2 regions of the Janthinobacterium sp. 61 genome follow, and region 1 is predicted to be linked to the other one. Evidence: predicted binding sites of a transcription regulator. Region 1 holds the regulator's gene; the other holds the start of a gene.
What was found. The regulator sigma-54, encoded in region 1, starts transcription at its own class of promoters, with help from an activator protein. The targets are predictions, from matches to a motif close to TGGCANGNAANCTGCTTT.
Positions count from the first base shown of each region.

Region 2: the regulator sigma-54 is predicted to act here: its motif matches at 2,442-2,459, upstream of glnA (type I glutamate--ammonia ligase).

Region 1 is NZ_PJMQ01000001.1:4,898,001-4,901,780, forward strand. Features, by position in the region: gene lptA (lipopolysaccharide transport periplasmic protein LptA) at 1-105, shown strand, start outside; gene lptB (LPS export ABC transporter ATP-binding protein) at 105-860, shown strand; gene CLU92_RS22215 (RNA polymerase factor sigma-54) at 865-2,343, shown strand; gene hpf (ribosome hibernation-promoting factor, HPF/YfiA family) at 2,413-2,772, shown strand; gene CLU92_RS22225 (enoyl-CoA hydratase/isomerase family protein) at 2,909-3,780, shown strand, end outside.
Region 2 is NZ_PJMQ01000001.1:5,487,073-5,490,852, forward strand. Features, by position in the region: gene CLU92_RS24945 (glutathione S-transferase family protein) at 1-151, opposite strand, end outside; gene CLU92_RS24950 (TAXI family TRAP transporter solute-binding subunit) at 283-1,635, shown strand; gene CLU92_RS24955 (rhodanese-like domain-containing protein) at 1,711-2,172, opposite strand; gene glnA (type I glutamate--ammonia ligase) at 2,557-3,780, shown strand, end outside.

The DNA of each region.
Region 1 (3,780 bases):
ACCAGCACCCCCGATGGCGGCAGCGTGCGCATGGTGATCCAGCCGAAGCCCAAGGCACCGGCGGCGGAGAAAGCGCCGGCCACGCCTGCGTCAGGAAATAAATAATGGACAATACTCGTTGCGGCAGCACCCTGATCGTTCGCGGGCTGCAAAAAACCTATGGCAAGCGGCAAGTCGTGCATGATGTCTCGCTGCAAGTCGAATGCGGAGAAGTGGTCGGGCTATTGGGGCCGAACGGCGCCGGCAAGACCACCTCGTTCTATATGATCGTCGGCCTGGTGCCGTCGGACGGCGGCAGTATCGATATCAGCGGCGTGGATATTTCCCGCCTGCCGATCCACCGCCGCGCGCAGATGGGCCTGTCGTATCTGCCGCAGGAAGCGTCCGTGTTCCGCAAGCTGACGGTGGAAGACAATATCCGTGCCGTGCTGGAAATCCAGACCGTCGAAGGCCGTCCCTTGAAGAAGGCCGAGATCGAGGAGCGCCTGGATAAATTGCTGGCCGACTTGCAGATTGAAAAATTGCGCGAGAATCAGGCGCTGTCGCTGTCTGGCGGCGAGCGCCGCCGCGTGGAAATCGCCCGCGCGCTGGCCACCGACCCCCGTTTCGTCCTGCTCGACGAGCCGTTCGCCGGTGTCGACCCCATCGCCGTGATCGAGATCCAGCGTATCGTGCGCTTCTTGAAGGAGCGCAATATCGGCGTCCTGATCACCGATCATAATGTGCGCGAGACGCTGGGTATCTGCGACCGTGCCTACATCATCAACCAGGGCTCGGTGCTGGCGTCGGGACGCCCCGACGACATCATCGCGAACGAGTCGGTACGCCGGGTCTATCTGGGCGAACACTTCCGTATGTGAGCCAATGAAACAATCATTGCAGCTGCGCACTTCGCAGCACCTGGCACTGACGCCGCAGTTGCAGCAATCGATACGCCTGTTGCAATTGTCTACACTGGAATTGCACCAGGAGCTGGAGCAGTTGCTGACGGACAATCCCTTGCTCGAACGCCTCGACGATCCGCTCGACCGTTCGCTGCGCCTGCTGTCCGACGGCGCCTTGAGTTCCACGGCCGCGCCGGCCGAAGCACCGCCCCAGCCGCCAGGCCAGGAGGCACCCGCCGCGCCGGCCGAAGCGGAAACCTTTGATGGCGAGGCTGGCGACAGCCCTGCCGCAGCGGAGGGCGGCGACAGCGACTGGAGCGAGGCGAGCAGGGGCAAGGCGCCCGACGACGAAGATTCCCGTCCGCAACTTGAAGCCCACCACTGCACCTTGCGCGAACACCTGATGGAGCAGATGCGCGTGACGGTGCTCGAGTTGCGCGACCGCGCGCTCGTCGAGCTGATCATCGACGCGCTCGACGACAATGGCTACCTGGAAGAGTCGCTCGACGACATCCTGGCGCGTTTGCCGGAAGAGCTGGAAATCGACGCTGACGAGATGCGTACGGCCTTGTCCCTGTTGCAAAGTTTCGATCCGCCCGGCGTGGGCGCGCGCAACGCGTCCGAATGCCTGGCGCTGCAAATCAAGCGCTTGCCGCACATCGCCATGGTGACGCGGCGCATGGCCCTCGTCATTGTGGAAAAACACCTGGCCTGGTTTGCCCAGCGCGATTTTAACAAGCTGAAAAAAGCCCTCGATTGCGATGATGAAGACTTGCGCGAAGCGCAGACGGTGATTCGCCAGTGCAACCCGCATCCGGGTGCCGTGTTCGCCTCGGACGTGTCCGATTACGTGGTGCCCGACGTCGTCGTCAAGCGCGCGCGCAATGGCTGGCAAGTCACACTGAACAACGACGTCATGCCTCGCCTGCGCGTCAACGCCATGTACGCCAACTTGCTCAAGCAGGGCAAGGGCGAGGGTGCCATGGGCGCACAGTTGCAGGAAGCCAAGTGGCTGATCAAGAATATGCGCCAGCGCTTCGACACCATCCTGCGTGTAGCGCAAGCGATAGTAGAAAGACAAAAGAACTTTTTCTCGCATGGGGCCGTTGCCATGCGCCCCCTTGTGCTCCGTGAAATAGCTGATACACTGGGTTTACACGAGAGTACTATCTCGCGCGTAACAACTCAAAAGTACATGCTGACCCCGCACGGCATGTTCGAGTTGAAATATTTCTTTGGTAGCCACGTCGCCACCGAAGCGGGGGGCGAAGCGTCATCGACGGCGATACGGGCATTGATCGTGCAACTGACAGGAGCAGAAGACCCTAAAAATCCTTTATCCGACAGTAAGATTGCGGACATGCTGGGGGAACAAGGCATGGTGATTGCGCGACGTACTGTTGCCAAATACCGGGAAGCGTTGAAAATTCCGCCAGTGAGCCTGCGTAAGTGTTTGTAAGTTTTTTTCGGTTCCTCTGCGGGCCGGATACGATGGACCGCACGAACCCGATCATCTTTAGGAGTGTGTATGAATCTCACCATCAGCGGACATCATCTCGAAGTCACACCAGCCATCCGTGAATACGTACAAACGAAGCTGGAACGCGTGAAACGGCATTTCGATCAAGTCATCGATATCGCCGTGATTCTGACCGTGGATAACCTCAAAGAGAAAGAAAAACGTCAAAAGGCCGAAGTCAATTTGCGTCTGAGTGGCAAAACTGTCTATGTGGAAAGTCTGGCGCACGACCTGTATGCCGCCATCGATATCCTGATCGACAAGCTGGACAGGCAAGTGATGAAGTACAAAACCAAAGTGCAAGGGCACGGTAAAGAGGCGATCAAGCATCTGCCAGACAACTCGGAAGAAGAATTCGCCGCCGCCTAAGCGGCCTGCGACTTTCAACCGGTTGTGATCAACTAAGGGCGCACATTGCGCCCTTTTTTGCGCCCGTAGCTGTTGAGCGCTATGTTCCCCTCACAGGCGCTAGAATGTGCCCGTTCTCACTTCTTTTCACTTTGCCATGAGCGACTTCGTCCAGACCTCCATCCGCAACCGCACGGGCCACATCGTGCTCGACCGCCCCAAAGCCCTGAATTCCCTCTCACTGGAGATGGTGCGCGCCCTGAGTACCGTTTTGCTGGCCTGGCGCGACGATCCGCAGGTGGACGCCGTGGTGATCCGTTCCAGCAGTGAGAAAGCCCTGTGCGCCGGTGGCGACATCCGTTTCTTTTACGATGCGGGCCTGGCCACACCGCAGGGCGGCAGTGCGTTGCTGGAAGATTTCTTTACGGAAGAATATGCTTTAAATCATGTAATCCACTTCTATCCGAAACCGTATATCGCCGTGATGGATGGCGTGGTGATGGGCGGCGGCATGGGCGTGGCGCAGGCCGGGCCTGGCAACCGCCTGCGCATCGTGACGGGCCGCACGCGCATGGCCATGCCGGAAGTCAATATCGGCCTGTTTCCCGACGTGGGCGGCAGTTATTTCCTGTCTCGCCTGGCCGGTCAGCTGGGCTTGTACCTGGGCTTGACGGGCTTGACGATCAACGCGGCCGATGCCTTGTACACGGGCCTGGCCGATGTGTACCTGCCCGAGGCGCAGATGGGGGCGCTGCTGGCCCTGTTCGAATCGACGCCAGGCCAGGGCTTGCCGGTCGCCATCAAGGCCCTGGCAGCGCCGTTCCAGGCCCAGGCGGGCGTTTCTGCGCTGACCATGGCGCGCGCGGCGCTGGACCGCCATTTCGGCGCTGGCTCCGTCGCTGCCATCATGGCTTCGCTGGCGCAGGATGACAGCGCGTTTGCCAGCAAGGCGCTGGCGGCCATGCGCCAGCGTTCGCCGCTGATGATGTCGGTGACCCTGGAATTGTTGCAGCGGGGCGCCCAACTGGG
Region 2 (3,780 bases), 590 kb from region 1:
CGTTCGGATTCAAGGCCAGGAAGGCCGGCTCGTCCGTCGCGCGAAAGCCGCTGCCCCAGTCTTCGCGTTCGTACGGCAGGTCGAGTTCCTCGCAGGTCCACAGGACTTTGCGGACGTTGATCGAGGCGGCTTTTCCAAGAATTTTCAGCATGCGGGGCTCCGGGGGGCAGGTGATCGATCTGCCACTGTAGCCGAAATGGCCACGCCGCGCCTATGAAAGTGCCTTGCATAGTTGGGCTTTTCTTGGCATCGTAGCCACCCATGAAACCTATGCGCCACCACATGTCCAAAATCCTCGCGTTCAGCCGCTTCTCCGTGCGCGATTTCCTCGCCACCGCCGGTCCCACCCTGCTGCTGGTGGGCGCGTTTTGCGCGCTCGCTTACTGGCTGGTCGACCCGGCGCCGCCGCGCCAGGTGAGCTTGTCGACGGGGCAAGACAATAGCGCGTATGAAGAATTCGGCAAGAAATATACGGCCACCCTGGCCAAGCACGGCATCAAGGTGACCTTGCAGCCATCGCTGGGCTCGCAGGATAACCTGCAGCGCCTCAATAGCGGCAAGACCGATATTGCCTTCGTGCAAAGCGGCTCGACGGAACACGCCGATGCCGAGCGCCATGGCCTCATATCCTTGGGCAGCTTGTTTACGGAGCCCGTCTGGCTGTTCCTGCGCGAAGACAAGGCGGTGACGGAACTGACGCAATTGAAGGGCATGAAGATCAACCTGGGGCCGGAAGGCACGGGCGTGCCCAGCCTGTTCCGGCAGTTGCTGTCCGTCAATGGTGTGGAAGCCAGCGAGTTGACGGTGAGCGACTTGCAGAACACGCCCGCCACGGTGGAACTGCTGGAAGGGCGCATCGATGGTCTCGTGTTCAGCTCGGCGCCGGAAGCGCCGCTGATCCAGATGCTGCTGCAAACGCCGGGTATCAAGCTGTTTGATTTTTCGCAAGCGGAAGCGTACACGCGGCGCCTGCCTTTCCTTACGCATGTCGTCTTGCCGCGCGGTATCGTCGACCTGGGTAAAAACATCCCCGCACAGGATTACCACCTGATCGCGCCGACCGCCACTTTAGTCGCGCGCGAAGACTTGCATCCTGCCCTGGTCGACCTGTTCGTACAGGCGGCGGCCCGCATTCATGGGGGCACGGGCTGGTTCCAGCAGCAGGGGCAGTTCCCGTCTGCGCGCTATACGGAAATTCCCGTGGCGCCCGAGGCGCTGAAATTCTACAAGGATGGCGCGCCTGTGCTGCAGCGCTACATGAGTTTCTGGCTGGCCAATTTCTTTGACCGCATGTGGGTGCTGGTGGTGGCGCTCGGTGCCTTGATCCTGCCCCTGTCGCGCGTGGTGCCGCCGCTGTACGTGTGGCGCATTCGCTCGCGCGTGTACCGCTGGTACGGCCAGCTGCGCACGGTGGAGCAGGCGCTGGAAGATGTGCCGCAAGAGCAGCGCGCGCAAGTGTATGCGGCGCAATTGAAGCGGCTGGACCAGATCGAGGAAATGGTCAATCAGATCTCGATTCCCCTGTCGTTTGCCGACGGCCTGTATGGCTTGCGCAGCCACATCAATTTCGTGCGCAAGCGCATATTGACCTTGATGGGCGAGCATCCGGCGCCCGAGGTGGGCGAGCCGGCCTGAAGCGTCAAGCCACGGTTGGCTCTGCATCCGGCCGCCGCGTAGTCGTCATTGACAGCTGTTCAGTTGTTCCTGGTGTCAGGCGCCCAGCCACGGCAGTCCCGCCTTGCACCAGCCACCGATCTGCTTGCGGTGGCCGTCCGCATCCTTGTCGCCCTCGAAGCCTTCGAGGATGTCGAAGCAATTCATATAGCCGTGTTCGGTGGCCAGCTTGGCCGCATGGCGCGAACGCACGCCGGAGCGGCACAGGAACAGCAGCACCTCGTCCTTGCCAGCCTGGGCTGCCAGTTGCGCGAGGAAGTCGGGATTCGGCACGCCACCCGGGTAGGTGGCCCACTGCACCGCACCATGCTGGGTATCGGCGAGGTCGACCCGGCCGACCCAGTCGCGCTCGGCATTCGTGCGCACATCGATGAGCTTGGCGGCAGCATCGAGTTGCAGCAAGTCGTACGCTTCCTGCGGCGTGACGGCGCCGGCATATGGCGTACCTTCATTGGCCCGGCTGCGGGCGGTGGTCAGGATGTCGGCGGCGGTAGTCATGGCGTCCTCGATGAAAGTGGAAAGGTGTGAACGATTATAGTGCGCCGTCCGCGCCCCGCAAACGGGAAGTCACGGTATACGGCGCATGCACCACAAGAAGGCATTTTTCAGGAATCGCCAAAAAATGCACGATAATGGTGCGTTATTCGTTTTTTGCACTTGCATAGTGCATTCTTGATTTGACGCAAACGCGCGGGAAAATCGCAGGCATGAAAACTTACACTGGGATGACCGGTTTTTGACCCAGGTGACCACATCCGTCCAGAAGCTGGCATGGAATCTGCTATGATCCTTATGAGTTTTGGTGGCACGCAATGTTTGCTTCGCTTCATCAGCCCAGACGCATTAAGGTCGGCTCACCCCACATTCATTTAGGAGATACGCATGGCAATGACAGCCGCAGAAGTCTTGAAGATGGTAGAAGAAAACGAAGTCAAATTCGTTGATTTCCGCTTTGCTGATACCCGTGGTAAAGAGCAGCACGTGACGGTTCCCGTGTCGCACTTCGACATGGACAAATTCGAGTCGGGCCACGCCTTTGACGGTTCTTCGATCGCTGGCTGGAAAGGCATTGAAGCGTCCGACATGATCTTGCTGCCGGATCCAAACACGGCCAATATCGACCCGTTCATGGAAGAAACCACGCTGTTCATGCAGTGCGACGTGATCGAACCGTCGGACGGCAAGGGCTATGACCGCGACCCGCGCTCGATCGCGAAACGCGCCGAAGCCTACCTGAAATCGTCGGGCATGGGCGACACCGCCTACTTTGGCCCTGAGCCAGAATTCTTCATCTTCGACAGCGTGCGCTGGAAGATCGACATGTCGGGCTGCTTCGTCAAGATCGGTTCGGACGAAGGTTCGTGGTCGACTGGCAAGGACATCGAAGGCGGCAACAGCGGCCACCGTCCTACCGTCAAGGGCGGCTACTTCCCGGTGCCACCAGTGGACAGCTTCCAGGACATGCGTTCGGAAATGTGCCTGATTCTGGAATCGCTGGGCATCCCGGTCGAGGTACATCATCACGAAGTCGCCGGCGCCGGTCAGAATGAAATCGGCACCAAGTTCTCGACCCTGGTCGAGCGCGCCGACTGGACGCAAAACCTGAAATACGTGGTGTGGAACGTGGCGCACAGCTATGGCAAGACCGCCACCTTCATGCCGAAACCTATCGTTGGCGACAACGGTTCGGGCATGCACGTGCATCAATCCGTATGGAAAGATGGCAAAAACCTGTTCGCTGGCGACGGCTATGCCGGCCTGTCCGATTTCGCCCTGTACTACATCGGCGGTATCATCAAGCACGCCAAGGCACTGAACGCAATTACCAACCCGGGCACCAACTCGTACAAGCGTCTGGTACCTGGCTACGAAGCTCCGGTGAAACTGGCGTACTCGGCGAAAAACCGTTCCGCCTCGATCCGTATCCCGCACGTAGCCAATCCAAAAGGCCGCCGCGTCGAAGCGCGTTTCCCGGATCCACTGGCGAACCCGTACCTGTGCTTCGCCGCACTGCTGATGGCTGGCCTGGACGGCGTTGCCAACAAGATCCATCCGGGCGAAGCCGCCTCGAAAGATCTGTACCATCTGCCGCCAGAAGAAGACGCA